DNA from 2 places in the Streptomyces sp. NPDC050315 genome. Region 1 is predicted to be linked to the other one. Evidence: riboswitches for the same ligand, from Rfam matches in the RefSeq annotation. Region 1 holds a riboswitch; the other holds the start of a gene.

The links. A riboswitch is a leader RNA that binds a small molecule or an ion and turns the genes downstream of it on or off. The one in region 1 is predicted to bind S-adenosylmethionine.
Region 2: linked by a shared signal. The riboswitch ahead of thrC (threonine synthase) and the one ahead of AB0I82_RS08645 (aminotransferase class V-fold PLP-dependent enzyme) in region 1 are both predicted to bind S-adenosylmethionine.

The regions. Positions count from the first base shown of each region.
Region 1 is NZ_JBFAKN010000002.1:352,401-367,573, forward strand. It holds gene AB0I82_RS08595 (metallophosphoesterase) at 74-835, opposite strand; gene AB0I82_RS08600 (AMP-dependent synthetase/ligase) at 1,099-2,892, shown strand; gene AB0I82_RS08605 (glycosyltransferase family 4 protein) at 2,960-4,102, opposite strand; gene AB0I82_RS08610 (hypothetical protein) at 4,202-5,476, opposite strand; gene AB0I82_RS08615 (NlpC/P60 family protein) at 5,581-6,630, opposite strand; gene AB0I82_RS08620 (NlpC/P60 family protein) at 6,918-7,946, opposite strand; gene AB0I82_RS08625 (NYN domain-containing protein) at 8,262-9,566, opposite strand; gene AB0I82_RS08630 (hypothetical protein) at 9,651-9,890, opposite strand; gene AB0I82_RS08635 (rhomboid family intramembrane serine protease) at 10,082-10,831, shown strand; gene AB0I82_RS08640 (Lrp/AsnC ligand binding domain-containing protein) at 10,828-11,109, shown strand; gene AB0I82_RS08645 (aminotransferase class V-fold PLP-dependent enzyme) at 11,207-12,604, opposite strand; SAM riboswitch class IV at 12,838-12,954, opposite strand; gene trpD (anthranilate phosphoribosyltransferase) at 13,032-14,096, opposite strand; gene AB0I82_RS08655 (ubiquinol-cytochrome c reductase cytochrome b subunit) at 14,255-15,173, opposite strand, start outside.
Region 2 is NZ_JBFAKN010000009.1:267,756-282,928, forward strand. It holds gene AB0I82_RS30310 (Cmx/CmrA family chloramphenicol efflux MFS transporter) at 1-477, shown strand, start outside; gene AB0I82_RS30315 (pyridoxamine 5'-phosphate oxidase family protein) at 505-1,032, opposite strand; gene AB0I82_RS30320 (DUF4031 domain-containing protein) at 1,071-1,337, opposite strand; gene AB0I82_RS30325 (hypothetical protein) at 1,346-1,708, opposite strand; gene AB0I82_RS30330 (MurR/RpiR family transcriptional regulator) at 1,990-2,850, shown strand; gene murQ (N-acetylmuramic acid 6-phosphate etherase) at 2,902-3,843, shown strand; gene AB0I82_RS30340 (PTS transporter subunit EIIC) at 3,927-5,498, shown strand; gene groL (chaperonin GroEL) at 5,617-7,239, opposite strand; gene AB0I82_RS30350 (cold-shock protein) at 7,561-7,764, opposite strand; gene AB0I82_RS30355 (MoaD/ThiS family protein) at 8,238-8,516, opposite strand; gene thrC (threonine synthase) at 8,577-9,860, opposite strand; SAM riboswitch class I at 9,878-10,036, opposite strand; gene AB0I82_RS30365 (glucosyl-3-phosphoglycerate synthase) at 10,196-11,161, shown strand; gene AB0I82_RS30370 (trehalose-6-phosphate synthase) at 11,266-12,747, shown strand; gene otsB (trehalose-phosphatase) at 12,862-13,740, opposite strand; gene AB0I82_RS30380 (DUF3263 domain-containing protein) at 13,811-14,056, opposite strand; gene AB0I82_RS30385 (extracellular solute-binding protein) at 14,127-15,173, opposite strand, start outside.

The sequences.
Region 1 (15,173 bases):
CGGCGGGGGCGGCCCCGACCCGCGGTCGGCGGGCGCGGCCCGGTACGGCACGGGTGTCCACGGGTCCCGCGGGTCACCACTCCAGCGCGAACGGCGTCCCGGTCGCATTGAAATGCCCGACATTGATGCACTCCGTCCGGCCGATCCGCATCCGCCGGGACAGCGGCTGGTGAACGTGGCCGAAGAGCGAGTAGCGCGGGCGGGTGCGCCGGATGGCATCGAGGAGGGCGCGGCTGCCGCGCTCGAAGCGGCGGGCGACGGTGTCGTAGCAGAGGTCGGGGACGTCGGGCGGGATGTGGGTGCACAGCACGTCCACCTCGCCGACCGCCTCGATCTTCGCGGCGTACTCCTCGTCGCTGATCTCGAAGGGCGTGTTCATCGCGGTCCGCAGGCCACCGCCGACGAAACCGAAGACCCGGCCGCCGATTTCCACCCGCTGGCCGTCCAGGACGGTGGTGCCGGGACCGGCGAACTCCGGCCAAAGACGGGGCAGATCGACATTGCCGTAGGTGGCGTACGTAGGAGTGGGGAACGCGGCGAACATTTCGGCGTACTGCTTGCGTACCGCGCCCTCGATGGCGGCGTCCCGGTCCCGCCCCGCCCACAGCCGGCGGCCCAGCTCGCGCGCCTCCTCGAAGCGGCGGGCGGTGCGCAGTTCGACCAGGCGGTCGGCGTTCTCGGTGCCGAAGAGGTCGGGGAAGATGCCGCGCGAGTGGTCGGCGTAGTCCAGGAAGAGGACCAGGTCGCCGAGGCAGATCAGGGCGTCGGCCCCGTCGCCGGCGGTGGCGAGGTCCCGGCTGTTGCCATGTACGTCACTGACCACATGTACGCGCATACGGCTCAGATTAAGCCCCGTGGCCGGGCCCCGGGAGACCGCGCCTACCTGCGGTTACTTTCGAGTCACCGAGAAACTCGACTACGCTTCGCGGGAGCCGTCCGGATGTGTGTGACGCATAAAACATCTGGGCGGGACCCCCTATCCCCGAAGGCATACCGATGGGTAACGTCCGGGCAGTCCAATCCCCTTTGCCTGATCATGGACCGCAGCCGGCCTGACGCACCGCGTGGTGACGCCGGCGCCACCGAGGAGCAGCAGTCTTGCGCGAGTTCAGCCTTCCGGCCCTGTACGAGGTCCCCGCGGACGGCAACCTGACGGATCTCATCCGCCGGAATGCCGCGCAGCACCCCGATGTCGCGGTCATCGGCCGCAAGGTCGCCGGCCAGTGGCAGGACGTCACCGCCGCCGCGTTCCTCGCCGAGGTGCGGGCCGTGGCCAAGGGCCTGATCGCCTCCGGCATCGGCCCGGGCGACCGCATCGGCCTGATGTCCCGCACGCGGTACGAGTGGACGCTGCTGGACTTCGCCATCTGGAGCGCGGGCGCGGTCACCGTCCCCGTCTACGAGACCAGCTCCCCCGAGCAGATCCAGTGGATCCTGGGCGACTCCGGCGCGGTGGCCTGCCTGGTGGAGACCCCGGCGCACGAGGCCGCGGTGGAGTCGGTACGCGACCGGCTCCCGGCCCTCGCCCACATCTGGCAGATCGAGCGGGACGCGATAGCCCGGCTGCACGCCGCGGGCGACGGGATGCCGGACGAGGAGGTCGACGCGCGCAGCGCGCTGGCCGACGCCGACTCCCCCGCCACGATCGTCTACACCTCCGGCACGACGGGCCGCCCCAAGGGCTGCGTCCTCAGCCACCGCGCGTTCTTCGCCGAGTGCGGCAACATCGTCGAGCGGCTGCGCCCCCTCTTCCGTACCGGTGACTCCTCCGTCCTCCTCTTCCTCCCGGTCGCGCACGTCTTCGGGCGGCTGGTCGAGGTCGCCTCCGTGATGGCTCCGATCAAGCTCGGCCATGTCGCGGACATCAAGCACCTCACCGACGAACTGGCGGCTTTCAAGCCGACGATGGTGCTCGGCGTGCCGCGCGTCTTCGAGAAGGTCTACAACACCGCGCGGGCCAAGGCGCAGGCCGACGGCAAGGGCAAGATCTTCGACAAGGCCGCGGACACCGCGATCGCCTACAGCCGCGCGCTGGACACCCCGGCCGGCCCGTCGATGAGCCTGAAGCTGAAGTACAAGGTCTTCGACCGGCTGGTCTACGGCAAGCTGCGCGCCGTGCTCGGCGGCCGCGCCACGCACGCGATCTCCGGCGGCGCGCCGCTGGGCGAGCGGCTCGGCCACTTCTACCGGGGCATCGGCTTCACGGTCCTGGAGGGTTACGGCCTGACGGAGTCCTGCGCCGCGACCGCCTTCAACCCCTGGGACCGGCAGAAGATCGGCACGGTCGGCCAGCCGCTGCCCGGCTCGGTGGTGCGCATCGCCGACGACGGCGAGGTGCTGCTGCACGGCGAGCACCTCTTCACGACGTACTGGAACAACGAGCAGGCCACCGCGGACGCGCTGTCCGACGGCTGGTTCCACACCGGTGACATCGGCACCCTGGACGAGGACGGCTACCTCGCCATCACCGGGCGCAAGAAGGAGATCCTGGTGACGGCCGGCGGCAAGAACGTCGCCCCCGCCGTCATCGAGGACCGCATCCGCGCCCACGCGCTGGTCGCCGAGTGCATGGTCGTCGGCGACGGCCGGCCCTTCGTCGGCGCGCTGGTCACCCTGGACGAGGAGTTCCTGCCGCGCTGGGCCACCGAGCACGGCAAGGTCGGCAAGAGCGCCGAGGAGCTCGCCGAGGACCCGGAGCTGCTGGCCGCGGTCCAGCGCGCGGTGGACGACGGCAACGCGGCGGTCTCGCGCGCCGAGTCGGTACGCAAGTTCCGCGTCCTGCCGACCCAGTTCACCGAGGAGTCGGGACACGTCACCCCGTCCCTGAAGCTCAAGCGCAATGTCGTGGCGAAGGACTTCGCCGAGGACATCGAAGCGCTGTACCGGAGCTGAGCGCCCCGTACGCACGACGTCGGCCGGCCCGCTTGTCCGCGGGCCGGCCGACGTCGTTCCGGAACGCCTAGAGCAGCTCCTTGAGCCGTTCCGCGAGCAGGTCCCAGCGCCACTTCTCCTCGACCCAGGCGCGGCCGCGCTCGCCCATGCGGTGGCGCAGGGCCGGGTCCTGGAGGAGGGGGACGATGCGGTCGGCGACGGCGGTCGGCGAACCGCCCGGCACCACCCAGCCGGTCTCGCCGTCCAGCACCGCGTCCGGGGCGCCGCCGGAGTCGCCCGCCACGACCGGCAGCCCGGTCGCGGACGCCTCCAGATACACGATGCCCAGGCCCTCCACGTCCAGGCCACCGCGCCGGGTGCGGCACGGCATCGCGAAGACATCGCCCGCACCGTAGTGCGCCGGCAGCTCCTCCCACGGGACGGCGCCGGTGAAGTACACCTCGTCGGCGACACCACGGGTCTCCGCGAGGGCGCGCAGCTCCTTCTCGTACGGACCGCCGCCGACGATCAGCAGCGCCGCGTCCGGCACCGACGCACGGATCCGGGGCATGGCCTCGATCAGGGTGTCCTGGCCCTTGCGCGGCACGAGCCGGGAGACGCACACCACGACCGGGCGGCCGGCCAGCCCCAGGCGGGCCCGCACCTGGTAGCCGCCGGAGCCGGGGTGGAAGGTCTCCTCGTCCACACCGGGCGGCAGTTGGACCATGCGCCCGGCCGCCGCCGGGGTCAGCGCCCGCGCGATCCGGGAACGGGTGTACTCACCCAGATACGTGATCGTGTCCGTGCCCTCGCCGATCCGCCGCAGCAGCTCCCGCGAGCCCGGCAGCTGCGCCCAGCCCGCCTCGTGGCCGTGCGTGGTGGCCACGATCCGGCGCGCGCCTGCCGCGCGCAGCGCGGGTGCCATGAGCCCCAGTGGGGCTGCGGCGCCGAACCACACGGACGTGCAGCCGTGTTCGCGCAGGAGGGCCGCTGCGCGGCGGGTCACCCGGGGCGTCGGCAGCAGCATGGTCGTACGGTCCCGGATTACCGGGTACGGCTGCTCGGCGTCGAATGCCGCGGTTGCCGCGAGGCCGTCTGCGCTGCGCTTCCAGGTCGAGGCGTAGACGACGACCTTCTCCGGGTCCAGGCGGAGGGCCATGCTGTGCAGGAATGCCTGGATTCCGCCGGGGCGGGGCGGGAAGTCGTTGGTGACGATCAGGGTCTTGTCCATCGGGGCCGACAGTAGCGCGTGCCGCATGGGGCGCCCCGTAAGGGGCGCGGGGAACTGCGCGAGCAACCACAGCGGCGGGAAAGGTGCGGACCTCGTACCTCAGCCCAGCACACGCTGCACGTACACCCGCCACTTCGCCGTGAACTCCGCCGTTGAGACGTGTAGTTCATCCCGGAGCGTGCGGTCCAGGCCACTCGCCCCCTTCGGGGCCGTGGCCATTGCCCGGTAGAAGCCCGCCAAGCGGGCTTCACCCCACGTGTCGGCGATCAGGCGGCACGCCAGCCACGCGCCCTCGTAGGCGCGGTTCAGGCGGTCGGCGCCTGCGTTGAAGCCGAAGTCGGACGTGGTCGGCAGGCGGTCCGGGAGGCGGCCCGCGGCGACCGCGCGGGTCAGTTCGGGGGCGGCGGCGCGTGGCGTGCGCTGGGCGGTGCGGTATGCGGTCCAGTCGGCGAAGCCCTCGGAGAGCCACAGGGGGGTGGCGGCCGTCGTCACGGCACGGGTGGCGACATGGGCCGTCTCGTGGGTGAGGACGATGCGGCGGCCGAGGTCGCTCAGCTCCCCGTACGCCTGCGGGTTCACGATCACCCGGTCCGCCGGTGCCCGGTTCGAGGCACCCGCCTCGCCCGTGGTGACGGCCGCGATCCCCGTGTACGCGGAGTCGTCCGAGGAGCCCAGCAGCTCGGCCATGCGGCGCACCGAGTCCGGCGCCTCGATCACCACCTTGCGCGACCAGCGGCCCGGCCAGGCGTCCGCGACGGCCGGCACCGCGGCGTCCGTGCGCCGGGCCAGCTCGCGCAGGCGCGCGGTGGGCTGCCCGGTGCCCAGCACCAGGCTGCGCTCGCCCCGTACGAGACGGACCCGCCCCTGGTCCCACAGCTGACGCGCCGTCCGCTTGCCGTTCAGCGCGCCGTCGCTGTCCGAGGTGATCCGCCAGTGGCCGTCGTGCCGGGTGAGGGTGAGGTACTGGACGGCCGTGACGGGCGCGGTGTCGTACCCGGCGAGGCGGTAGCTCAGCCGGACCTCGGCGGCGACGCGGGGGCCGCTGCCGGCCGCGGCGGGCAGCGGGAACGCGCCGGTGCGCACGAGGCGGTAGCGCCAGTCGGCGAGCGGCACGCCGCGCAGGTTCGCGAACATCTCCCGCTGCCGGTCCCGGAAGCCGTCCGCCGCCGGGTCCACGGAGGCGAGGAAGGCGTCTTCGTCGTGGTCGCGGACGGCGGCGGCGCGGGCGTCCAGCACCTGCTGCACGGCCGTGCTGTCGGGCACTTCGCGGGCGGGACCCCCGCAGCCCGCGAGCACCGCGAGCAGCAGGGCCAGACAGGCCGCCGCCCAGGTCACCGCCGTGTGCCGCCGGTACGGCCGCCGCTCTTCCGTCACGCGGCGAATCGTACGCGTGAGCGGATACCGGCGGGCAACATTCGGACGCCGGCCGACCGCTTCCGGACCGCGACGCCGGTCGGCCGCTTCCGAGGCGACCGGACTCAGACGCGGGTCACCCCGGTCACCGGCATCATGCCGACCGGGTCGTAGCGCACCTGGGCGCCCGGGTGCGGCGCGTGCACGACCTGCCCGTTGCCCACGTACATCCCGACGTGGCTGGCGTCGGAGCGGTAGATCACGAGGTCGCCGGGGCGGGCCTGGGAGAGCGGGATCTGGCGGCCGGCGTGCCGCTGCGCCTGCGAGGTGCGCGGCAGGGAGACCCCGGCCCTGGCGTACGCCCACTGCATCAGCCCGGAGCAGTCGAAGGACCGCGGGCCCGAGGCGCCCCAGACGTACGGGGCGCCGACCGCCGACCGGGCGGCGGCCACCGCGAGCCCGGACCGGCCGGAGAGCCCGGAGAGTTCGGTGAGTTCCGGGAGCGCCCCGTCGCGGGCGCCGCGCGAGGCGCGGGTGTACGCCGCCCGGTCGCGGGCGGGCAGCGAGGCGAGCAGCTGCCGGGCCACGCCGAGCTTGCGTTCGACTGCGTCCTTGTGGCGGGCGACGGCGCGCCGGGCCTCCTCCAGCCGGGCCAGCCGCCCGGCGGCCTCCCGGCGCTGCTGCTGCAGTACCCGCTCGGCGTCCACCAGCCGGTTCAGCCGCCCGGCCTGGGCGGTGCCGAGCCGGTTCAGGGTCTGGGCCTTGTCGAGGTAGTCGGCGGGGCGCGCGGAGAGCATCAGGGCGAGCGAGGGGTCCACGCCGCCGGACCGGTACTGGGCGGCGGCCATCGCGCCGAGCCGGTCGCGCAGCCGGTTGACCCGTTCCTGGGCGCGGGCCGCGCGGTCCTGAAGGACGGCCACTTGGTCGCGCAGCTCGGTGGCGCGTTCCTTGGCGCCGTTGTACCGCTCGGTGGCCCGTTCGGCGCGGGCGTAGAGCGCGTCGACGCGTGCGGTGAGCTTCGCGTGGCTCGCGGCGCGGCCGGTGCCGGTGCCCGGGTCGGCGGTCGCGGGGACCGCGGTCAGCGCGGCGGCGGTGGCCGCGGCGGCGGCCGACATCAGGGTGATCCGTGCCGGGCCCTGCGGGCCGGCCGGTGAGGAACGGCGGTGGGACGCCACGTGAGGCCGCACTCCCTTCCCGTGCAGCCCCTGCCGCCCGGGGCGGGCGGTCGTATCCGGCGACTGCGAGGGCAGACAGTAATCGCGCCGGTACACCCCGGCCAAAGACCTCCGAACCCGTACAAAAATCCGCCTCGCCGGTGACTGCGCAGGTCACCGGCGAGGCGGTAAGTCAGGGGCGGCTGCCGCAATTCCCCCGATCGGGCGGTACGTTCGGACGTTTCCGGCGTGTCGGGCCGGCCGTCGTCACGCAGCGTCAGCCGCGCACGGGATCAGGAGACAGGCCCTCAGACGCGGACGCCGTACATGAAGGGCATGTTGTCCATCGGCTCGAAGCGCACCGCAGCACCGGGCTTGGGCGCGTGCAGCACCTGGCCGTTGCCCGCGTACAGGCCGATGTGGTGCAGGTCGTCGTAGAACATGACCAGGTCGCCGGGCTTGAGCTGGTCGCGGCCGATCTGGGTGCCGGCGGTCGCCTGCTCCTGCGAGGTGCGCGGCAGCGACTGCCCCGCCTGCTGGTACGCCCACTGGGTCAGGCCCGAGCAGTCGAACGAGGAGGGGCCGGTGGCGCCCCAGACGTAGGGCGAGCCTATCTTCGTCTTCGCGGCGGCGAGGGCCGCGGCGGCCCGCTGCGAGCTGGGAACGGCGGTGCCGAGGTCGACCCGGCTGTTGGCGCGGTTGGCGCGCTCCTCCTTCGCCTCGAGCGCCGCGCGCTCCTTGGCGGTGAGGGTGTTGAGCAGCTCCTGCGCCTCGGCGAGCTTGCCCTGGATCTCGTCCTTCTTGTCGCCCAGCGCCTTGCGGGTGTCGGAGAGGTCCTTGATCTTGCCGGCGGCCTCCTGGCGCTGCTGCGACAGGGTGCGCTGCTTGTCCGCGATGACCTTCAGCTGCGAAGCCTGCTTGCCGCTCAACTGGTCGAGCGTGGACGCCTTCTCCAGGTAGGTGTCCGGGTCGCCGGAGAGGAAGAGCTGTACCGAGGGGTCGATGCTGCCGCTGCGGTACTGGCCCGAGGCGACCGAGCCGATGTCCTTGCGGAGCTTGTTCAGCTCCTCCTGGCCACGGGCGACCTTGTCCTGGAGGCGGTCGACCTCCTTCTGCAGCTCCTGCTGGTCCTCCTTGACCCCGTTGTACTTCTCGGTGGCCGCCTCGGCCTCTTCGTAGAGCTTGTCGACCTTGGACTTGACTTCTTCCTTGGTCGGCTTCGGGGCGGCCTGAGCGGACCCGGCCTGGGAGGACAGCGCGACTGCCGCCGCTGCGGTCGCGGTGAACACGGTGACACGCGTGCGGCTCGGCTGCTTGGGTCGACGGTGGGACGCCACGGGGGCGAGCTCCTTCTTCCTTCAGCCGCCTACCGGGTGGTGGGGGGAACTGGTCCCCGGCTCCGCGTCAACGCCGCGGACTCGGCGGTTCCTTCACTGTTCATCCCGGTTGGATGATCAACTGCATGAAGGCTCGGGGCCTGACCTTAGTAACCGAGTTGTGATCGCTTCAAATCTTCACGGGAAAAAACTTGGCCACACGCGCATCCTTTACCAATGTGGCACCGCCCGTAGCAGGTAATTGACGCTCCGAGACCGCTGGAAGGGCCGCGGAGTGTTCTATCCCACACCTTCTAGATCGCGGCCGACGCCCGTTCAGGTACGGGCAAGTCGCTTGAGAAGAAGGGCCGATGCCACCGGGCGGGCGCCCGCCTTCGCCACCCCGTCGGCCACTTCGCGGTCGGTGGAGACCACCACGACGGGACGGCCGGGCGGTTCGGCCCTTACCAGCTGACGAATCAACTCATCTGCCGTTACGCCCGGTTTGCTGAAAAGAACCCTTACGCCGCGCGGTGGCGCGAGCAGTACCGGCGCGGCCAGCTCGGCGCCGTCGAAGACGCACGTCATCTCGGCGCCGGTCTGCGCGGCCAGGACGGCCAGCCCGCCCAGCAGCCGCAGCCGCTGCTTGTCCAACGGCATCGTCGGATAGCCGGTCTTGGTGACGTTGTAGCCGTCCACCACGAGGTGCGCCTGCGGCAGCGCCAGGAGCTGGTCCAGCAGCGCCGGATCCGTTTCGGACAGGGCGCGCGCCGCGACGTCCTTCGGGGTCATCCGGCCCGGCTCGACCGCGTCGACCGTGTCGGCGGGGTGGACATTGGCCGGCGGCAGCGCCAGTTCGCGACGGAGCCCCTGGGCCGCGTCCAGGACGGTGTCCAGAAGCAGTCGCAGGCGCATGTCCTCGACACTGCGCCCCTCCCGCGCGGCGCGGCGCCCCGCTTCGAGCGCCGATTCCGCCTCCGCGACCCGGGCCTTGAGCCGGCGCATCTCGCTGTCGGTGGTCGCCTTGTCCGTGGCCGCCGCGGAGCGCAGCGACTCGGTCTCGGTCTCCGCCTTGCGCGCCGCGGCCTGCGCGCGCTTCACGTCGCTGAGCGCGCTGCGCAGCTTGCGCTGCAGCACGTCGTTCTCCTTGCGCGCCGCTTCGAGGTCGCCTCTCGCCCGGTCGGCTTCCGCGCGGGACGCCGCCCGCGCCTCGGCCAGCTCCTCCCGCAGCCGGGCGAGCTCCCGCTCGGCCTCCTCACCGGCCCGCTGTTCGTCCGCGCGCCGGACCTCCTCGCCCGCGGCGGCGACCAGCTTGGCCCAGCCCGGCGGGCGCAGAACATACGCCGCCGCCGCGACGTCCTGCGGGTCGGCGGCGGCGGGTGGGGTGCCCTGCTGCAGGGCCTCGGCCAGCTCGGCCTGGGTCTCGCGCAGCCGGGCCGCGATCCGCTGCCGGAAGACCGGATCGCTCTCCAGCGCCGCGGCCATCGCGTTGCCCGCGAACTTCACCCGCCGGGACGGAGTAAAACGGGCGTACTGCCGCAGAGGTGGCGGAAGTTCGGCGACCGTCAGGCCGCCGAAGGACTCCGCGGTGAGCGCCACGACACGGCGCCGCACGCCCTCGGGCAGGGGACGGTCGAGCACTTCGTCGGCCGCACCGGCCTCCGGGTCGCGCTCTTCCCCCTCATGCCCTGCTGGACGCTCCACCACTGCTGCACCGCTCCGATCTCAGGCGTCCGCGCCGGGGCGGTCCACCAGCTCGATCTGGTCGACCGCGTTGCACCAGCGGCAGCGGACGGACTCGATGCTCTCACTGAGCACCTCCCGCTCCTCCACCTTGGGCTCACCGGCCAGGTCGAGGTGGACGTACTCCACCACCTTGGACCGGCGGGTCACATCGAAACGGGTGAGGTTGCCGCACAGAGTGCAGCGCCACCGGGTTTCGGCCGTCGGCAGGGGAACAGCCATTGTGTCGTCCTCTTTCGTCAAGCGTGATGCGGTTGTGCGGGCTCTCGCGGTGCGCCGTCGAACTGCGGAGGTACGGAAAGTACTGCCCGTAACCCTACGGCCTGGTGGCGACCGGGTGCCGTCCCCGCCCGGGTACCGGAACACGGCGAGGCACTCTGTCCCCTTTGTGGCTATTACGCCATGATCACTTCATGTCGGCCTCGTTTCCGTCCCCGCGGACCGTGTTCTCCCGGATGACCAACATCCTGATCGGCATCTGCTGCCTGGTGTTCGTCATCGGCCCGGCCTCGGGGCTGAACGGAATACACGGCACCGGCGAATCGCTCCTGCAGGCGCAGAGCGCGTACTTCGCCCGTTGGGGCGTCATCCCGCGCGACCTGTGGAGCGGCGACCCGCAGGCCCTGGTCACCCCGCTCACCGCGCTCTTCGTGCACGGCAGCTGGCTGCACCTGCTGGGCAACATGCTCTTCCTCTACGTCTTCGGGGGCATGGCCGAGGCCAGGATGGGCCGGCTGCACTTCGCGGTCTTCTACGTCCTGACCGGTTACGTGGCCCTGATGGGCTACGCGGCGGCGCACGCCGAGTCGGGCCAGACCCTGGTCGGCGCGTCCGGATCGATCTCCGGAGTGCTCGGCGCCTTCCTCTACCTCTTTCCCCGCGCGCGGGTGACCAGCCTCTTCCCGTTCCTCTTCTTCCTGCCGCTGCGCTTCCCCGCCTGGGCGGTGCTGCTCTTCTGGTTCGTCCTGCAGTGGCTGGCGGCCCAGCGCGCGGTCAACGGCCCCGGCGTCGCCTACCTGGCCCACGTCGTCGGCTTTGTACTGGGCTTCCTGTACGCCTGGGTCCGCTACCACGTACCGGACGCTCCACCGCAGGCCGCGCCGGGGCTCCCCGGTAGGGTGGAGCCCACAGAACGGCCGACCGAGGGAGAGAGCCAATCGTGATCACTTCGATCGTGCTCATCAAGACCAGCGTGGATCAGATCCCGGAGATCGCGGAGAAGATCGCGACGATCGAGGGCGTCAGCGAGGTCTACTCGGTCACCGGCGCGCACGACCTGATCGCGATGGTCCGGGTCCGCGAACACGACGACCTCGCGGACGTCATCCCCGGCCGCATCAGCAAGGTCCCCGGCGTCGCCTCCACGGAGACCCACATCGCCTTCCGCACGTACTCCCAGCACGACCTGGAAGCGGCGTTCGCGATCGGCTTGGAAAGTTGAGCCCGTCCGGCGATTGAGGACATCTTGAACGCCAAACGGCCACCGGCCGGCGCCGGTCCCGCTACGGGAACCAACACCGGCCGGTGAAACCCGCGGCTCAGCCGCGGTCGGGGACGCAGCGGCCATCCTCGGTCCGGTAGGACCACCGCGCCCCGTCCCGTACGAGCTCCGTCACCGCCGTGACGAACCGCTCCACATGCTCATCCGGCGTCCCCGCACCGAAGCTCACGCGGATGGCGTTCAGGGACCGCTCGCCGGGCCGGGCGTCCGGCGCGCCGCACTCCCCCGGGTCCTGCGGGTCGCTGCCCAGCAGGGTGCGCACGAGCGGGTGCGCGCAGAACAGCCCGTCCCGTACGCCGATGCCGTACTCCGCCGAGAGCGCGGCCGCGAAGTGCGAGCTGTTCCAGCCCTCCACGACGAACGACAGCACGCCCACCCGCGGCGCGTCGTCGCCGAAGAGCGACAGCACCTTCACCTCGGGCACCTCGGCGAGCCCGGCCCGCACCTTCGCGATCAGCTCCTGCTCCCGCGCGACCAGGTTGTCGAACCCGGCCTCGGTCAGCGCCTTGCAGGCCGAGGCGATCGAGTACACGCCGATGACATTCGGCGAACCGGCCTCGTGGCGGGCAGCCGTGGTGTGCCACTCCACCTGCACGCCGCCGTCCTCGCGCCGCGCGACCTTGCGGCTCGCGCCGCCGCCGGCCAGGTACGGCTCGGCGTCCTGCAGCCAGTCGGCGCGCCCGGCCAGTACGCCGGACCCGAAGGGCGCGTACAGCTTGTGGCCGGAGAAGGCCACCCAGTCCACGTCCAGGTCGGCGATGTCCACCGGGTGATGCGGGGCCAGCTGCGCGGCGTCCAGCACGATGCGCGCGCCGTGCGCGTGCGCCGCGGCGGCCAGCTCGCGCACCGGCCAGAGCTCGCCGGTCACGTTCGACGCGCCGGTCACGCACACCAGCGCCGGGCCGTAGGGCTCGCGCTCGGCGAGCGCCTTCTCCAGCGTGTCGACCGCCTGCTGCGGGGTCCGCGGGGCGTTCAGGTAGGTGACGGTGACGTCGGACCGCTGCTCCCAGGGCAGCAGCGACGCGTGGTGCTCGGTCTCGAAGACGAACACCCGGGTGTCCGCGGGGAGCACGCCTGCCAGCAGGTTCAGCGAGTCGGTGGTGGACCGGGTGAAGATCACCTGGTCGGACTCGCGGCAGCCCAGGAACTCGTGCACCGTCACCCGGCTGTTCTCGAACAGGTCCGTCGACAGCTGCGAGAGGTAGCCCGCGCCGCGGTGCACGCTCCCGTAGTACGGCGCGTACGCGGCCACGTCGTCCCACACCCGCTGCAGGGCCGGGGCGCTGGCGGCGTAGTCCAGCGCGGCGTAGCCGACCTCGCCACCGGTGACGAGCGGGACGAGCACGTCGCGGCCGAGGACGGGGAGCGGGGCGCAGGCGGGGTCGGCGTCGGCGGAATCGGCGGTGGCGAGGGCGGTGTCAGGGCGCACGGACATGGCGGAGTCTCCCGGAGGCGTAAAACCGTACGGAACGCACGGAGTAGGCGAATGACACGCACAGGGCGTGGAAGGACCCGCGGGCGCACGCACACCTCGTACGGCTCGTACGGCTCGTACGGCTCGTACAAAGGGGGCACCCAGGCGGGGTGTTCGGAAACGGGGCCGAGCGGCCCTAGCGCATTCGCTGCATCACGGAAGAGCTCCCTCGATAACCAGGATCCCTGGCGAGGGATCCGCGCTTGCCGCAGACCTCGCTGCCTGCGGCCTGGTCATCACCCGGGGCACCCCGCCACGGACGGAGGGTTGCCGGACAGCAAGCCGGGGCCTAATCGCTGTCACTCGTGACCTGCCGAGAATCATGCCACATGATCGCGGCACTGCAAGGGGTGTCCGGGATGCGGACACCCCTCGCGTCGCAGGGCCGTTACGCGTGCGAAGCGGTCACCCAGCGCTCCAGCACCGCCCGTGCCGCGCCCGAGTCGATCGACTCGGCGGCCTTGGCCATCCCCGCCGCGATCTGGTCGTTCAGCGGTGCGTCCGTCGGGTCCAGGGCCACCAGGGCCGCGGCGGAGTTCAGCAGGACGGCGTCCCGTACCGGGCCGGTCTCGCCGGCCAGCAGGCGGCGGGCGACGTCCGCGTTGTACGAGGCGTCCGCGCCGCGCAGGGCCTCCACCGGCACCAGCTCGATGCCCACGTCACGCGGGTCGAAGGGCACCTCGCGCACGGTGCCGTCCCGGACCACCCACACCGTGGAGGTGGCCGTGGTGGTCAGCTCGTCCAGGCCGTCGTCGCCGCGGAAGACCAGCGCGGAGGAGCCGCGCTCGGCGAGCACACCGGCCAGGATGGGCGCCATCCGGGCGTCGGCGACGCCGGTGGCCTGGGCCGCGACCTTGGCCGGGTTGGTGAGCGGGCCGAGCACGTTGAAGGTCGTACGGATGCCCAGCTGGCTGCGGGCGGGCGCGACATGCCGCAGCGAGGGATGGAACTTCACCGCGAAGCAGAAGGTGATGCCGGCCTCCTCGGCGACCTCCACCACCCGGCGCGGCGTCAGGTCCAGGTTCACGCCGAGCTTCTCCAGGACGTCGGAGGCGCCGCTGGCGGAGGACGCGGCGCGGTTGCCGTGCTTGACGACCTTCGTGCCCGTACCGGCCACCACGATCGAGGACATGGTGGAGATGTTCACGGTCTTGGCGCCGTCGCCGCCGGTGCCGACGATGTCCACGCTGCGGCCCGGCACCTCGATGAGGTTGGCGTGCTCGTACATCGCGCGGACCAGCCCGGAGATCTCCGCGACCGTCTCGCCCTTGGCGCGCAGCGCCACCGCGAAGCCGGCGATCTGCGCGTCGCTGGCCTCGCCGCGCATGATCCGGTCCATCGCCCACTGGGTGGAGTCGGCGGAGAGGTCACGGCCTTCGAGGAGGGCGTTCAGTACGCCCGGCCAGGTGCGGGCCGCCACGCTGCCGCCGCCATCCGGGGTCACAACGTTCATGGTCCACGCTCCTGGGTGAGTCAAAAATCTTCACAGCGAGCCTATCGGGCCCGCGGGTACGCCGGAGGGCCCCGTCCGATGCTCGGACAGGGCCCTCTGGGTGGCGTTCTTTGCTACGTGCACGAGGTCACGGTGTCGGTACCGCTCCCCCGCGGAGATCAGTGGTGGCCGTGGCCGCTGGTGATCTCCTCGTACTCCTCCACCGTCGGCTTCGGAATGTGGCTGTCCTCGCCGTAGAAGCTCTTGGAGAGCTTGGCGCGCAGCTTCTGCGAGCGCGGGATCTTGCGCTTGACGCCGTTCTCGTCGACCTCGGGGCCGATCTCCAGCGGCTTGGGCTGCTCGTGCGAGGTGAGGTGGTGGAGCTGCTCCTGCGTGAGCGGCTCGTGCACCTCGATGAACTCACCGTGCGGCAGCCGCTTGATGATGCCGGACTCGCGTCCGTGCAGCACCTTGTCGCGGTCGCGCCGCTGCAGACCCAGGCAGATCCGCTTGGTGACGATGAAGCCCAGCACCGGCCCGACGAAAAACGCGATCCGGATGAACCAGGTGATCGAGTTGATCGACAGGTGGAAGTGCGTGGCCCACAGGTCGTTGCCACCACCGACGAGCATGACCAGGTAGGCGATCAGCCAGGCCACACCGAAGCCGGTACGGGTCGGGGCGTTGCGCGGGCGGTCCAGCAGGTGGTGCTCACGCTTGTCGCCGGTGACCCAGGACTCGATGAACGGGTAGACCGCGATGGCCGCGAGAACCAGCGGGAAGACGATGATCGGGATGAGCACACCGAAGTTGAGGGTGTAGCCACCCGGGAGCACCCATTCCCAGCCCGGCATGACACGGACCAGACCCTCGGCGAAGCCCATGTACCAGTCGGGCTGGGCGCCGGTGGACACCTGGTCCGGGCGGTACGGGCCGATGGCCCACACCGGGTTGATGCTCGCGATCGCGGCGATCACCGAGATCACACCGAAGACCAGGAAGAAGAAGCCTCCGGCCTTGGCCATGTAGACCGGCAGCAGCGGCATGCCGACCACGTTCTTCTCGGTCTTACCGGCACCCGGGAACTGCGTGTGCTTG
Region 2 (15,173 bases), on a different contig from region 1:
CATCTCTTCCCGACCCTCTTCGGGGGCATCGCCGCCTCCACCGTCGTGCTGGCAGTTCTGGCGCTCACCGCGCACAACTCCGTGGCCGCGATTGCGCTGTCCCTGATGCTGGGCGTCACGGCGTTCACCACGGCTCCGGCCCTGAACGCCCGGATGTTCAACGTCGCCAACGCCGCGCCGACGCTGGCCGGCGCCACCACGACGGCCGCCTTCAACATCGGCAACACGCTCGGCCCGTGGCTGGGCGGCCTGGTCATCAGCGCGCACTGGGGCTACCCGGCCGTGGCGTGGACCGGCGCCGCGCTGGCGGCGGCCGCCGTCGCCGCAACCGCCCTCGCCTACCGGCTGCAGCGCTCCACGGGCGCGGCTTCCCGGCTGGTGGCGTCGTCCGACGAGCGCTTCGTCCACGAGGCCGACCGCGCGCACGAGGACGCGGCGGACGGCCACAGCGCCGCGACGAGCGGCAAGCGCCTCTGACAACGGCCTTCGGGCGGGGCGGCCCGGTCAGCCGGCTCCGCCCCGCTCGAAGCGCCAACGCGTCTGGGAGTACGCGCCCTTGGCGAACCCGTAGGCGGTGACCGGCGCGACCTCGTAGACGGTCGCCCGGCCGCCGGCCTCGTGGAAGAAGGCCCCGTCCCGCACCTCGTAGTGCCAGTCGCTGCCGTACTTGGTCTCGTGCGCGTCGGCCAGCCGCCGCAGCAGCGCCTCGTCGTGCACCTCCACCGCCTCGCCCTCGACCACCAGGTCCAGGCCCTCGTTGAGGGCGTTGCTGCCGGTGGTGAGCGTGCAGCACGGGTTGGCCGCCAGGTTGCGCGCCTTGCGCTCCTCGGGGCCGGTGCTGAAGTACAGCGCGTCGTCGAGCCAGACGGCGATCAGCGGGGTGACGTGCGGCCGTCCTTCGGGGCGCACCGTCGAGAGCCAGAAGATCTCCGCGGCGGCGAGCCGGTCGCGGGCCTCCGCCCAGGACGTCGGCGCCGCGTCCTTGACGCTGTACCGGGGGTCGAGCTCGGTCAACGGTTCCTTCGCAGCCATGCCCGTACCGTAGCGGGAACGGACCCCCGCAGAAGCGGTCAATTCCGCCGGTGTTTCGGACGGCGCAGACCCGCGGCCGTCAGTCGGCGCACCAGTTCCTTGCTGCCGATCTCGACCGCGCCGGCCCGTACGGCGTCGGCGTACCGTTCCGCCGGCAGGTCGTAGTGATCGCGCTCGAACGCCCGCCGCGGCGCGCCGATCCGGGCCGCGAAGTCGTGCAGTTCCTCGAATGACGCGTCGCTGACCAGATGCGACCAGAGCCGACCGTGCCCCGGCCAGGTCGGCGGGTCGATGTAGACCGTCACGCCGCCCCTCAGCTCCCCAGCGGCCCGCCGAGCGAGCCGACCCGGGCCACCGCGACGGCCGTCTTCGGGCAGACCCAGTGCGGGTCGGCCCCCAGCTCCGGCTCCACGTCCAGCGCGTGCGGATCGCCGCCCTCGGTGCACACCGGGCACAGCGGCCAGCGGCCGTACCGCTCCAGCAGGGAATCCTGGACGTCCTGGGCGACGAGCCCGGCGACGAATTCGACGCCCTCCGGCCACTGCTCGACCCACCACCGCCGGTGTGCGACCGCGTCCTCCACCAGCGAGACGATGTCCGCGTCGGCGACATCGCCCGCCATCAGATCCGCGATCACCAGGGCCCGGGCGGCGTGCAGCGCCTGTTCCAACTCCATGTGCCCATTGTCGCGCGTACACGCCGTACACCCACACGCGTTCCCTCTCGTCCCAGCGGCTCGGAGTTGTCCACAGGCCGCGGAGGAGTGTTGACGCCGCGGGTGACTGAAATTACTTTTCAGAGGTGAGCACAAGACTGAAGGAAACTTTCAACGGCGCGGCTTCCGGCGCCCCGACCACGTCCGGCACGGCTTCCGAGGCCGCCCCCGCCACGTCCGGCGCGGCCTCCGGCGCCGCCCGGCGGTCGCAGCCGGAGCAGGCCCCGCCCGCCCCCGCGGCCCTGGCGGCGAAGGTCCGCACCCTCGCGCCGTCCATGACCCGCTCCATGCAGCGGGTCGCGGAGACCGTCGCCGGCGACCCGGCGGGCTGCGCCGCGCTCACCGTCACCGGCCTCGCGGAGCGCACGGGCACCAGCGAGGCCACCGTCGTCCGCACCTCCCGGCTGCTCGGTTACCCGGGCTACCGCGATCTGCGGCTGGCGCTCGCCGCCCTCGCCGCCCAGCAGGCCGCGGGCCGCGCGCCCGCCGTCACGGCCGACATAGCGGTCGACGACTCGCTCACGGACGTGGTCGCCAAGCTCGCGCAGGAAGAACAGCAGTGCCTCGCCGACACCGCCGCCGCGCTGGACACCACCCAGCTGGAGGCGGCCGTGGCCGCGCTCTCCGCCGCCCGCAGGATCGATGTGTACGGCATCGGCGCCTCCAGCCTCGTCGGCCAGGACCTGGCCCAGAAGCTGCTGCGCATCGGCCTGATCGCGCACGCCCACTCCGACCCGCACCTCGCGGTGACGAACGCCGTGCAGATGCGGGCCGGTGACGTCGCCGTCGCGATCACCCACTCCGGACGCACCACGGACGTCATAGAGCCGCTGCGGGTCGCCTTCGACCGCGGCGCGACGACCATCGCGGTCACCGGCCGCCCGGACGGCGAGATCGCCGCGTACGCCGATCACATACTGACCACGTCCACGGCGCGCGAGAGCGAGCTGCGCCCGGCGGCCATGTCCTCGCGCACGAGCCAGCTGCTCGTCGTCGACTGCCTCTTCGTCGGCGTCGCCCAGCGCACGTACGAAACGGCGGCGCCCGCCCTCTCCGCTTCGTACGAGGCCCTGGCCCACCGCCACTCCCCCCGCCCCCGCTGACCGCCCACCGCACCCGCCTCCCTCAGCCGTACTCGGAGAGCCCCCACCGCCATGACTTCCACCGCTGACCACGCCACCCTGCGAGCCCAGCTGGACACCCTCACCACCGAGGCGTTCCGGCCGGAGCTCGCCGAGATCGACCGGCGCTCCACCCTGGAGATCGCCCGCACGATGAACGGCGAGGACGCCACCGTTCCCACCGCCGTCGCCGAGCAGCTGCCGCGGATCGCCGCCGCCATCGACGGCATCGCCGCGCGGATGGCCCGCGGCGGCCGGCTGATCTACGCCGGGGCCGGCACGGCCGGGCGGCTCGGCATCCTGGACGCCAGCGAGTGCCCGCCCACGTTCAACACCGATCCCGAAGCGGTGATCGGGCTGATCGCGGGCGGCCCGCCCGCCATGATCACCGCCGTGGAGGGCGCCGAGGACAGCAAGGACCTGGCCGCCGCCGAGCTGGACGCGCTGGCGCTGACCGCCGAGGACACGGTGGTCGGCATCTCCGCCTCGGGCCGCACGCCGTACGCCATCGGGGCCATCGAGCACGCCCGTGCCCAGGGCGCGCTGACCGTCGGCCTGTCGTGCAACGCCGGCTCCGCGCTCGCGGCCGCCGCCGACCACGGCATCGAGGTCGTCGTCGGCCCCGAGCTGCTGACCGGCTCGACCCGCCTGAAGGCCGGCACGGCCCAGAAGCTGGTCCTGAACATGCTCTCGACGATCACGATGATCCGGCTGGGCAAGACCTACGGAAACCTGATGGTCGACGTCCGCGCGTCCAACGACAAGCTGCGGGCCCGCTCCCGCCGCATCGTCGCGCTCGCCACGGGCGCGTCCGACACGGAGATCGAGGAAGCGCTCGCCGCCACCGACGGCGAGGTGAAGCACGCCATCCTGGTGCTCCTCGGCTCCGTGGACGGGCCCACCGCGGCCCGGCTGCTCGCCGACTCCCACGGCCATCTGCGCGCCGCGCTCCAGGCCGCCGCCAAGGAAAGCTGACCGCCCGGCGCCCTCCTCCCCCGGGGAGGCGCCGCTGCCCCGCGCCCCCGCGGCGCATCCTCCGACAGAACAGCGCCTCGCACATGACCTCTGCATCTCCCCAGGGGAACTCCGCCCCGGACAAGAACCGCGCCACCGCCGCCGCGCTCCTGCCCCTCGTCGGCGGCGCTGCCAACATCACCTCCATCGCCCACTGCATGACCCGGCTGCGCCTCGGCATCAAGGACCGTTCGCTGGTCCAGGACGACGCGCTCAAGGCGCTGCCGGCCGTCATGGGGGTGGTCGAGGACGACACGTACCAAATCGTGCTCGGCCCCGGTACGGTCGCCCGCGTCACGCCCGTCTTCGAAGAGCTGGTCGAGGAGGAGCGCGGGGCGGCGCCCGGCCCGGCCCCGGCCTCCCCCGAGCCCGCCCCCGGGTCGCCGTCCGCCCCCACCACCACCGCCGACGAGCTGGCCGCTCAGGGTGCCGCCATCAAGGCGCGCCGGAAGGCGGCGAACGCCACCCCCTTCAAGCTGTTCCTCCGCCGGATCGCGAACATCTTCGTCCCGCTGATTCCCGCACTCATCGGCTGCGGCATCATCGCGGGCATCAACGGCCTGCTCACCAACCTCGGCTGGCTGCCCACGCTCGTCCCCGCGCTCACCGCCATCGCCTCCGGCTTCATGGCCCTGATCGCGGTGTTCGTCGGCTACAACGCGGCGAAGGAGTTCGGCGGCACCCCGATCCTCGGCGGCGCGGTCGCCGCGATCATCGTCTTCCCGGGCGTCGCGGACATCACCGCGTTCGGCCAGAAGCTCTCCCCCGGCCAGGGCGGCGTACTGGGCGCGCTGGGCGCCGCGGTACTGGCGGTGTACATCGAGAAGTGGTGCCGCAGATGGGTGCCGGAGTCCCTGGACGTCCTGGTCACCCCGACCCTCACGGTCCTGCTCACCGGCCTGGTGACGATCTTCGGCCTGATGTACGCGGCGGGCGAGGTGTCCGCCGCGATCGGTACGGCCGCCAACTGGCTCCTCGCCCACGGCGGCGCGCTCGCCGGCTTCGTCCTCGGCGGCCTCTTCCTCCCGCTGGTGATGCTCGGCCTGCACCAGGCCCTCATCCCCATCCACACCACCCTCATCGAGCAGCAGAGCTACACGGTCCTGCTGCCGATCCTCGCCATGGCGGGCGCGGGCCAGGTGGGCGCGGCCATCGCCGTCTACCTCCGCCTCCCCCGCAACGGCTCGATCCGTACGACCATCAAGTCCGCCCTCCCCGCCGGCTTCCTCGGCGTCGGCGAGCCGCTGATCTACGGCGTCTCGCTCCCGCTCGGCCGGCCGTTCATCACCGCCTGCGTCGGCGGCGCGTTCGGCGGCGCCTTCGTCGGCCTGCTGAACCAGCTCGGCACGGCCGTCGGCTCCACCGCCATCGGCCCCTCCGGCTGGGCCCTCTTCCCACTCCTCAAGGGCAACCACGACCTGGGCCCCACGGCCCTCATCTACGCCGTCGGCCTCCTCGCGGGCTACGTCGTCGGCTTCCTGGTCACGTACTTCTTCGGCTTCAGCAAGCAGATGCTCGCGGAGCTGAACGCGGGCAAGGAGACGGTGCAGGCCGCGTCTTCGGGCGGCGCCCGGCCGGGCACCCACGGCCCGGCGAAGGAGACCGCGTCCGTCTGACCGGCAGTACGACAGCCACGACAGCCGTGGAAACGCCCGAGGGCGGCACCCCCCGCGATGGGGGTGCCGCCCTCGGTTCGTACAGCGATGAACAGCTGATCCGTCCCGGAAGGGTGGATCAGAAGTCCATGTCACCGCCCGGCATGCCGCCCGGGGCGGCCGCGGCGGCCTTCTCCGGCTTGTCGGCGATGACGGCCTCGGTGGTGAGGAAGAGCGCCGCGATGGAGGCGGCGTTCTGCAGCGCGGAGCGGGTGACCTTGGCGGGGTCGATGATGCCCTCGGCGATCATGTCGACGTACTCGCCGGTCGCGGCGTTCAGACCGTGGCCGACGGCCAGGTTGCGCACCTTCTCCACCACGACGCCGCCCTCGAGGCCGCCGTTGACGGAGATCTGCTTCAGCGGGGCCTCCAGGGCCAGCTTCACAGCGGCGGCACCGGTGGCCTCGTCGCCCTCGAGCTCCAGCTTCTCGAAGACCGAGGAGGCCTGCAGCAGGGCGACGCCACCGCCGGCGACGATGCCCTCCTCGACGGCCGCCTTCGCGTTGCGCACGGCGTCCTCGATGCGGTGCTTGCGCTCCTTGAGCTCGACCTCGGTCGCGGCACCGGCCTTGATGACCGCAACACCGCCGGCGAGCTTCGCCAGGCGCTCCTGCAGCTTCTCGCGGTCGTAGTCGCTGTCCGAGTTCTCGATCTCGGCGCGGATCTGGTTGACGCGGCCCTGAACCTGCTCGCTGTCACCGGCACCGTCGACGATGGTGGTCTCGTCCTTGGTGATGACGACCTTGCGGGCGCGGCCCAGGAGGTCCAGACCGGCGTTCTCGAGCTTGAGGCCGACCTCCTCGGAGATGACGGTGCCACCGGTGAGGATGGCGATGTCGCCGAGCATGGCCTTGCGGCGGTCACCGAAGCCCGGGGCCTTCACGGCGACGGACTTGAAGGTGCCACGGATCTTGTTGACGACCAGGGTCGACAGGGCCTCGCCCTCGACGTCCTCCGCGATGATCAGCAGCGGCTTGCCCGACTGCATGACCTTCTCCAGCAGCGGAAGGAGGTCCTTCACGTTGGAGATCTTGGAGTTGACGATCAGGATGTACGGGTCGTCGAGCGACGCCTCCATACGCTCCATGTCGGTGGCGAAGTACGCCGAGATGTAGCCCTTGTCGAAGCGCATACCCTCGGTGAGCTCCAGCTCCAGACCGAAGGTCTGGGACTCCTCGACGGTGATGACGCCTTCCTTGCCGACCTTGTCCATGGCCTCGGCGATGAGCTCGCCGATCTGGGTGTCGGCGGCGGAGATGGAGGCGGTGGAGGCGATCTGCTCCTTGGTCTCCACATCCTTCGCCTGCTCCAGCAGGGCGGCGGAGACGGCCTCGACGGCGCGCTCGATGCCGCGCTTCAGGGCCATCGGGTTGGCGCCGGCCGCGACGTTGCGCAGGCCCTCGCGGACCAGGGCCTGGGCCAGGACGGTCGCGGTCGTCGTGCCGTCACCGGCGACGTCGTCCGTCTTCTTCGCGACCTCCTTGACCAGCTCGGCGCCGATCTTCTCGTACGGGTCCTCGAGCTCGATCTCCTTGGCGATGGAGACACCATCGTTGGTGATCGTGGGGGCGCCCCACTTCTTCTCAAGGACGACGTTGCGGCCCTTGGGGCCAAGGGTGACCTTGACGGCGTCGGCGAGCTGGTTCATCCCGCGCTCGAGACCGCGCCGTGCCTCCTCGTCGAACGCGATGATCTTGGCCATGTGAAGTGGTCCTCCCGGACAGGGGTGGAAACGCAGTGGACCGCGCCGGTGCCCGCGACGGACGGCCTGCAGCCCAGTGGTTCCCTGCCCCACCGGGCCGCGGACCTCACCGGCCCGATCCGAAGTTCTGTCACTCTCACCTTCAGAGTGCTAACGCAATGATTAGCACTCGGCCCCCGCGAGTGCAAGCGCCTCTGCCCACCCTGCGGGATCGCGCGGCGGCGCCGCAAGGGCCCGGGTCGGCGCGCACGCGCGCACAACGAGAGGCCCGCACTCCCCCTCGGGGAGCACGGGCCTCCGTACGCTGCAGTCGGTCGGCGCTCAGCCGGCCACGCGAACCATGTCCGCCTGCGGCCCCTTCTGGCCCTGCGAGATCTCGAACTCGACCCGCTGACCTTCCTCAAGGGTGCGGTAGCCGTCCATCTGGATCGCGCTGTAGTGGACGAAAACATCCGCACCACCGTCGACCGCGATGAAGCCGTACCCCTTCTCCGCGTTGAACCACTTGACGGTGCCCTGAGCCATTCCTAACTCCCCTATTGCTGGCCCTTGCGCAGGACCGCACTCCGCGGACCCGGGTCAGACCTCACCCCCAAGGAGGGTGTGCGCCGGAACGCGTCGACCGCCGCTGAATGTATCTGCACCGATGCCCAGCGCAACAGGTCAATCGGACGAGAATTCTGCCCACGACCATTCGCCGATTTACGGCGAAGTCTCAATAATTCTGGGCAAGCCGGGCCGGGCATAGCTCATCAACGCGACAAAATGCGCACACACTTTGAGCACATCTTGTCGCGTTCTCATATGCGTCGGGCACGCGCGCGAAGAGGATTCACCTCAACTGTATCGCCTTTAACGACATGGAATCGCCCCGTCCGCTTTTGCTGCGGACGGGGCGATTCCAGGAGGCGTATGCGGTCACCCACGAAGCGGTGCACAGGGGGCGCACACAGGGCGCACTAAGGGCGTGCGCCGCCGGTTTTACGAAAGAGCGGGCTTCAGCAGCCGCCGGCCACCGCGGGAATGATCGAGACGCTGGCGCCGTCCGGCGTCACCGTCTCCAGGCCGCCCTCGAAGCGCACGTCGTCGTCGTTGACGTACACGTTCACGAAGCGGCGCAGCTTGCCCTGGTCGTCCAGGACGCGGGCCGCGATGCCGTTGTGGTTCTTCTCCAGGTCCGCGATGACCTCGGAGAGGTTCGCACCCTCGGCGGGGACCTCGGCCTGGCCGCCGGTGTAGGTGCGGAGGATGGTGGGGATGCGGACGTTGACGCTCATGTGGTTCTACCTTCCGGGTTCCGGGGAAACGAGTGCGGGGCCTGCCTGGCGGGGCGGCGCTTACTTGTCGAGGCCGGCCTCGCGGAACGCGTCCAGGCTCGGGCGGATGGTCGCGGTCGGGCCGGTGGTCGGCGCCACGGCGTCCAGCGTCTTCAGGCCGTCCCCGGTGTTCAGGACGACCAGCGACTTCGCCGGGTCGATCTGCCCGTTCTCGATCAGCTTCTTGGTGACGCCGACGGTCACGCCGCCCGCGGTCTCCGCGAAGATGCCCTCCGTGCGGGCGAGCAGCTTGATCGCTTCCACGACCTGCTCGTCGTTGACGTCCTCGACGGCACCGCCGGTGCGGCGGGCGATGTCGAGCACGTACGGGCCGTCCGCCGGGTTGCCGATGGCCAGCGACTTGGCGATGGTGTTCGGCTTCTGCGGGCGTACGACGTCGTGGCCGGCCTTGAAGGCGGTGGACACCGGCGAGCAGCCCTCGGCCTGGGCGCCGAAGATCTTGTACGGCTTGTCCTCGACCAGGCCGAGCTTGATGAGCTCCTTGAGCCCCTTGTCGATCTTCGTGAGCTGCGAGCCCGAGGCGATCGGGATGACCAGCTGGTCCGGCAGCTCCCAGCCGAGCTGCTCGCAGATCTCGTACGCGAGCGTCTTGGAGCCCTCGCCGTAGTACGGGCGGAGGTTGACGTTCACAAAGCCCCAGCCCTCGCCCAGCGGGTCACCGATGAGCTCGGAGCAGAAGCGGTTGACGTCGTCGTAGTTGCCCTCGATGCCGACCAGGTCGCCGCCGTAGACCGCAGCCATGACGACCTTGCCCGCCTCCAGGTCGTGCGGGATGAACACGCAGGACTTGAAGCCGGCCCGGCGCGCGGCGGCGCCGACCGCACCGGCCAGGTTGCCGGTGGAGGAGCAGGACAGGGTGGTGAAGCCGAAGGCGCGGGCCGCCTCGACGGCGATGGCCACGACGCGGTCCTTGAAGGAGTGCGTCGGGTTGCCGGAGTCGTCCTTCACGTACAGGCCGCCGGTGACACCCAGTTCGGCGGCGAGGCGGTCGGCCTTGACCAGCTTGGTGAAGCCCGGGTTGAGGTTGGGCTTGTCGGCCACGTCGGCGGGGACGGGCAGCAGCGGCGCGTACCGCCAGATGTTGTCCGGACCGGCCTCGATCTGCTTCTTCAGGCCCTCGGGGTCGCCGCTCGGCAGGTCGTACGCCACTTCGAGCGGCCCGAAACATTCCTGGCACGCGAAGATCGGGCCGAGCGCGAAGCGCGTACCGCACTCGCGGCAGGACAGCGCGGCGGCGGGACCGAGGGAGACGGTGGTGGTGCTTTCAGCAGCTTGCACAGCCATGGAGGCGAGGCCCTTTCTCCTCATCTTCCTCGCGACGCATCTCGCCGCGAGACGGATTTGGCACCTTCCCTAGCCGGGAGCCTCGCGCGGCGGACATCAGCGTCCTGGCGGCAAGACCGGCTGGAGGGTTGCCGGGGCTTCAACGGGCCGTATCCCTCTGCCCCTCTGGATGAGCGGTATGGCCTGCGCACGAAACACAGGCGTTTGTTCAGCGGTGACCCCGGCATGCGGTGGTCATCCGCGTTGTTCAAGACTGTAACCGAAGGCATGGACGGTTGAGATAGCCGTCCGATGCGCGAGATGGCTCACACTCAGTAGCAAAAGGAGACGGATACGTGCTGGAAGAGGTGGAGCGCTGGCTGGCCGGCCGCTCCTGGTCAGCCGCCGACCGACCGCTCGACCAGCTGTTGGCCGCGAAGAGCCGCACGGGACAGACGGTCAGCGTAGTGCTGCCCGCGCTCGACGAAGAGGCCACGGTCGGCACGATCGTGGAGATCATCCGCCGCGATCTGATGTCCGCCGCGGTGCCCCTGGTCGACGAGCTGGTCGTGGTGGACTCCGGCTCCACCGACCGCACCGCCGAGGTCGCGGCCGCCGCGGGCGCCCGGGTCGTGCACCGCGACGCGATCCTGCCCCGGCTGGCGACGGTGCCCGGCAAGGGCGAGGTGCTGTGGCGCTCGCTGCTGGCCACCAGCGGCGACATCGTCTGCTTCGTCGACGCCGACCTGCGCGAGTTCTCCGCCGCCTTCGTGTCCGGGATCGTCGGGCCGCTGCTCACCGAGCCGCAGGTGCAGTTCGTGAAGGCAATGTACGACCGGCCGCTCGGCGAGGGCGCCGACGGCCCGAAGGCGGGCCAGGGCGGTCGGGTCACCGAGCTGGTGGCCCGACCGCTGCTCAATCTGCACTGGCCGCAGCTGGCCGGCTTCGTCCAGCCGCTGGGCGGCGAGTACGCGGCCCGCCGCTCGCTGCTGGAGCGGCTGCCCTTCCCTGTTGGGTACGGCGTGGAGCTGGGCCTGCTGGTCGACGCGCTGCACACGGTCGGCCTGGACGCGCTGGCGCAGGTGGACGTGGGCGTGCGCAAGCACCGGCACCAGGACGGGCAGGCGCTCGGCCGGATGGCCGCGGCGATCTACCGCACCGCGCAGCTGCGGCTGGCCCGCGGGCACCTCGTACGGCCCCGGCTCACCCAGTTCGACCGCGGCGAGGAGGGCGGGTTCGTACCGCGGACGACGGATGTGGACACCGAGGAGCGGCCGCCGATGCGCGGCATACCGGAGTACGAGGAGCGGCGCGCGGCATGAGGGGCGGCGTCCGGGCCCGGCGCGCGGCGCCGACGTGCGACTGCTCCCGCGACGCACTCCCGGCCGCACGTTTGAGCGGATCTGTGGCGGGTTAGGTCATCGGCATGGTCTCCTCCAGCTCAGGTGCCCAGGTTCTCGTCGCGTCCAACCGCGGTCCGGTCTCCTACGCCTTGGGCGAGGACGGCACGCTGACGGCCAAGCGCGGCGGCGGCGGTCTGGTCTCCGGCCTCTCCGCCATCGGCCCGGACGCCGGGGCCGTGTGGGTGTGCGCAGCGCTCGGCGACGGCGACCGCGAGGCGGCCCGGCGGGCCGCCGCCGGGGACGGGCTGCTGGACCCCGGCGACACCGGCGGACAGTCCGTCCGGATGCTGGACATCGCGCCCGAGGTCTTCGCGGACGCGTACAACGGCGTCGCGAATTCCGTGCTGTGGTTCGTCCACCACCTGCTCTACCAGACGCCGCTGGAGCCCGCGTTCGACGCGGACTTCCGCGGCCAGTGGGCGGCGTACGAGGCGTACAACGCCGCCTTCGCCGACGCGCTCGCCGAGGCCGCGGCGCCCGGCGCGGCCGTCCTCGTGCAGGACTACCACCTCACGCTGGTCCCGGGGCTGCTCCGCGAGCGCCGCCCCGACCTGCGCATCGGCCACTTCTCGCACACCCCCTGGGCGCCCCCGGACTACTTCCGGCTGCTGCCGGACGACGTGGCGGCCGAGGTGCTGCGCGGCATTCTGGGCGGCGACCGGGCGGCGTTCCTGACGGAGCGCTGGGCCGCGGCGTTCGCGGAGTGCTGCGCCGTCGTACTGGGCGCCGAGGTCGCCAGAGACGGGGCGGCGGGCCTGCGCGTCACGTACGAGGGCCGGACCACCCGGCTCGGGGTGCACGGCCTGGGCGCCGACGCGGACTTCCTGCGCGAGCGCTCCCGGCAGCCGGACGTCGACGAGCGGCTGGCGGATCTGCGCGAGCAGATCGGCACCGGGGAGGACGGCGCGCCGCGGAAGACGATCGTGCGGGTGGACCGTACGGAGCTGTCCAAGAACATCGTGCGCGGGCTGCTGGCCTACCGGCGGCTGCTGACCGACCGGCCGGAGTGGCGCGGCCGGGTGGTGCACATAGCGTTCGCCTATCCCTCGCGGCAGGACCTGGCGGTGTACCGGGAGTACACCGAGGAGGTCTCGCGGCTGGCAGGGGAGATCAACGACGAGTTCGGCACGGACGGCTGGCTGCCGGTCGTGCTGCACGTCAAGGACGACTTCGCGCGCTCCCTGGCCGCGTATCGGCTCGCCGATGTCGCGCTGGTCAACCCCATCCGCGACGGCATGAACCTGGTCGCGAAGGAGGTGCCGGTGGTGTCCGAGGCGGGCTGCGCGCTGGTGCTGTCCCGGGAGGCGGGGGCCTGTGCGGAGCTGGGGGAGGATGCGTTGGTGGTCAATCCGTACGACATCGGGGGGACGGCGGAGGCGCTGCATGCGGCGCTGACCATGGCGCACGATGAGCGCGCCGAGCGTGCGAAGCGGTTGGCTGCGGCGGCGACGGCGTTGCCGCCGGCCCAGTGGTTCCTGGAGCAGTTGCGGGCGCTTGGCGGCTGAGGCCGGCGGTTTCCGGGGTGCCCCGGGCGGTGCGTTGCCGGCTGGCCCGCCGTTGTGGCTGGTCGCGCAGTTCCCCGCGCCCCTGAAGGCTGCGCCCCTGCGGGGCGCGCCTCGTCAGGGGTGCGTCGCCAGTGCGTCCGCGAGTCCCGTGAGCAGCTCCACGATCCCTGCCGGGCCCGGGACGACCAGGTCCGCTCGGTCCGCCAGTTCCTCCGCGCCCTCGCCCAGCGTCGCCGCGCTGCATACCAGTACGCCGGGCAGGCCCTCGGTGCGTAGGGCGTCCACGGCGGTGTAGGCGGCCAGGTCGCCGAGGTCGTCGCCCGCGTAGAGGACCGCGCCGGCGGCCACCTCGTGTACGTACGAGGTGAGCGCGACGCCCTTGTCGACGCCGGGCGGGCGGAGCTCCAGGACGAAGCGGCCCGGCTCGACGATCAGGCCGTGCCGCTCGGCGAGCGCGGCCAGCGGCGCGCGCAGCGCCTCGAAGGTGCCCTGCGGGTCGGCGGTGCGGCGGGTGTGCACGGCGACGGCCCGGCCGCCCTTGGTCTCGATCGCGGCGTCGACCGGCCCGTCCTGCCAGGCCCCGGAGCTCCGCAGCAGGTCCGGCAGCTCGGCGGTGGCCGCGGCGACGCCCGGCGGCGGCGCGGGCGCCTCGATCCGGCCGGTGGCGGCCTCCCAGCGCTCCGCGCCGTAGTGCCCGAGGACGACGAGGCGGTCCAGGCCGGCCGCGTCGGCGAAGCCGCCGAGCCGGACGGCCGTCTCCGCCGGGCGGCCGGTGATCACGACGACGGCGCGCAGCAGCGGGGCGAGGCGGGTGAGCGCCCGGACCACGCCGGGGTGGGCACGCGCCTGCTCGGGGTCGGGGACGATGCCGGCGAGGGTGCCGTCGAAGTCGAGCGCGACGACGGCGTCGGCCGGCCGGGCGAGAAAGCCGGCCAGGCCCGCACGGCCCGCTTCGGTCATCGGCTGCGCGAGGAGGTTCTCGGGGCTGCCCATGGGGCCGAGCCTATCGGTGAGGCGGGGCGTACGGACGTACTACAAGGATCTCCTGGCCGTCAGCGAGACGTCAGCGACGGGCCCGGCGGGCCTCTCTCACCCGCCGCAGGCGATTCACCGTCACCGGGTCGTGAGCAAGCGCCCGCGGGTCGTCCAGGAGGGCGTTGAGCAGCTGGTAGTAGCGGGTCGGCGAGATGCCGAGCCGCTCCCGTATGGCGCGCTCCTTGGCGCCGGGCCCGGACCAGGAGCGGCGCTCCACGGCGAGCACGGCCTCGTCGCGCGCTGACAGCCGCTCGGACGGCGATTCGGAGACCACGCGTCCACGATAGCCCCGCGGTACGACATCCCTACTGATCACCCGGCCGGGCGCCCGGGCCCGGTCGGCGTCACCGTGTCGCGCTGTCCGCCTCGTCCGCGGTGTTCTGGATGTCGGTGAGCACCTTCGCGGGGTCGCCGTTCTTGCCGACCGCGCCGCCCATCTTCGCCTTGATGGTCTTGCTGACCAGCGGCCAGGAGGTCTTGTCGGCGGGGTAGAACTCCGCTTCCGGCAGCTGCTTCAGGAAGCCGTGCAGCTTCTTGTACTTGCCGTCGGCGAGCATGTCCTGGGAGGCGGAGACGGTGACCGGCAGCAAGCCGTAATCGCCGGAGAATTTCAGGACGTTGTCCTCGTTGTAGACGAAGTCGAGGAACTGGCCGATCTCGGCGCGGTGCCCGTTCTCCTTGAAGCCCATCATCCAGTCGGCGACGCCCATGGTGGACTTGGCCGGGCCGGTGGTGCCGGGGAGCGCGACGGTGCCGTAGTCGATGCCCTTGGACTTGGCCTGCTGCATCAGCGTGGGGTGGCCGTTGAGCATGCCGACCTGGCCGCTCGCGAAGGCGTTGAAGCCGTCCTGCCGGTTGAGCTTCGCGGGGTCGGTGCCGGTCAGGCCCGGGGTGACAAGGTTGTCCTTGACCCACTTGAACGTGCGGATGTTCTGCCGTGAGTCGATCGTGTACTTGCCGATGGCGTCGGTGTAGCCGCCGTCCCCGCTCAGCATCCAGATCATGGTCTCGGCCTGGGTCTCCTCGGGGCCGAGCGGCAGCGCGAAGGGGATCTTCACGCCCGCGGCCTTCAGGAGCTGCGCGTCCTGCTTGATGTCGGACCAGGTCTTGGGCGGGTTCGCGATGCCGGCCTGCGCGAAGAGCTTCTTGTTGTAGAAGAGGCGGCGCGTGCTGGCCCCGAAGGGCATGCCGTACTGGACGCGGTGGTACTCCCCCGCCTCCGCGAGGGCGGGCGTGAAGTCCGCCTGGGTGCTGATGGAGAGCAGGTCGTCGGCGCTGTAGAGCTTGCCCTCGGCTGCGTAGTCGGCGTAGGCGCCTATCTGGGCCATGTCGGGGGCGTTGCCGGCCTTGACCCGCTTCGCGACCTCCTTGTCGACGTCCTTCCAGCTGTA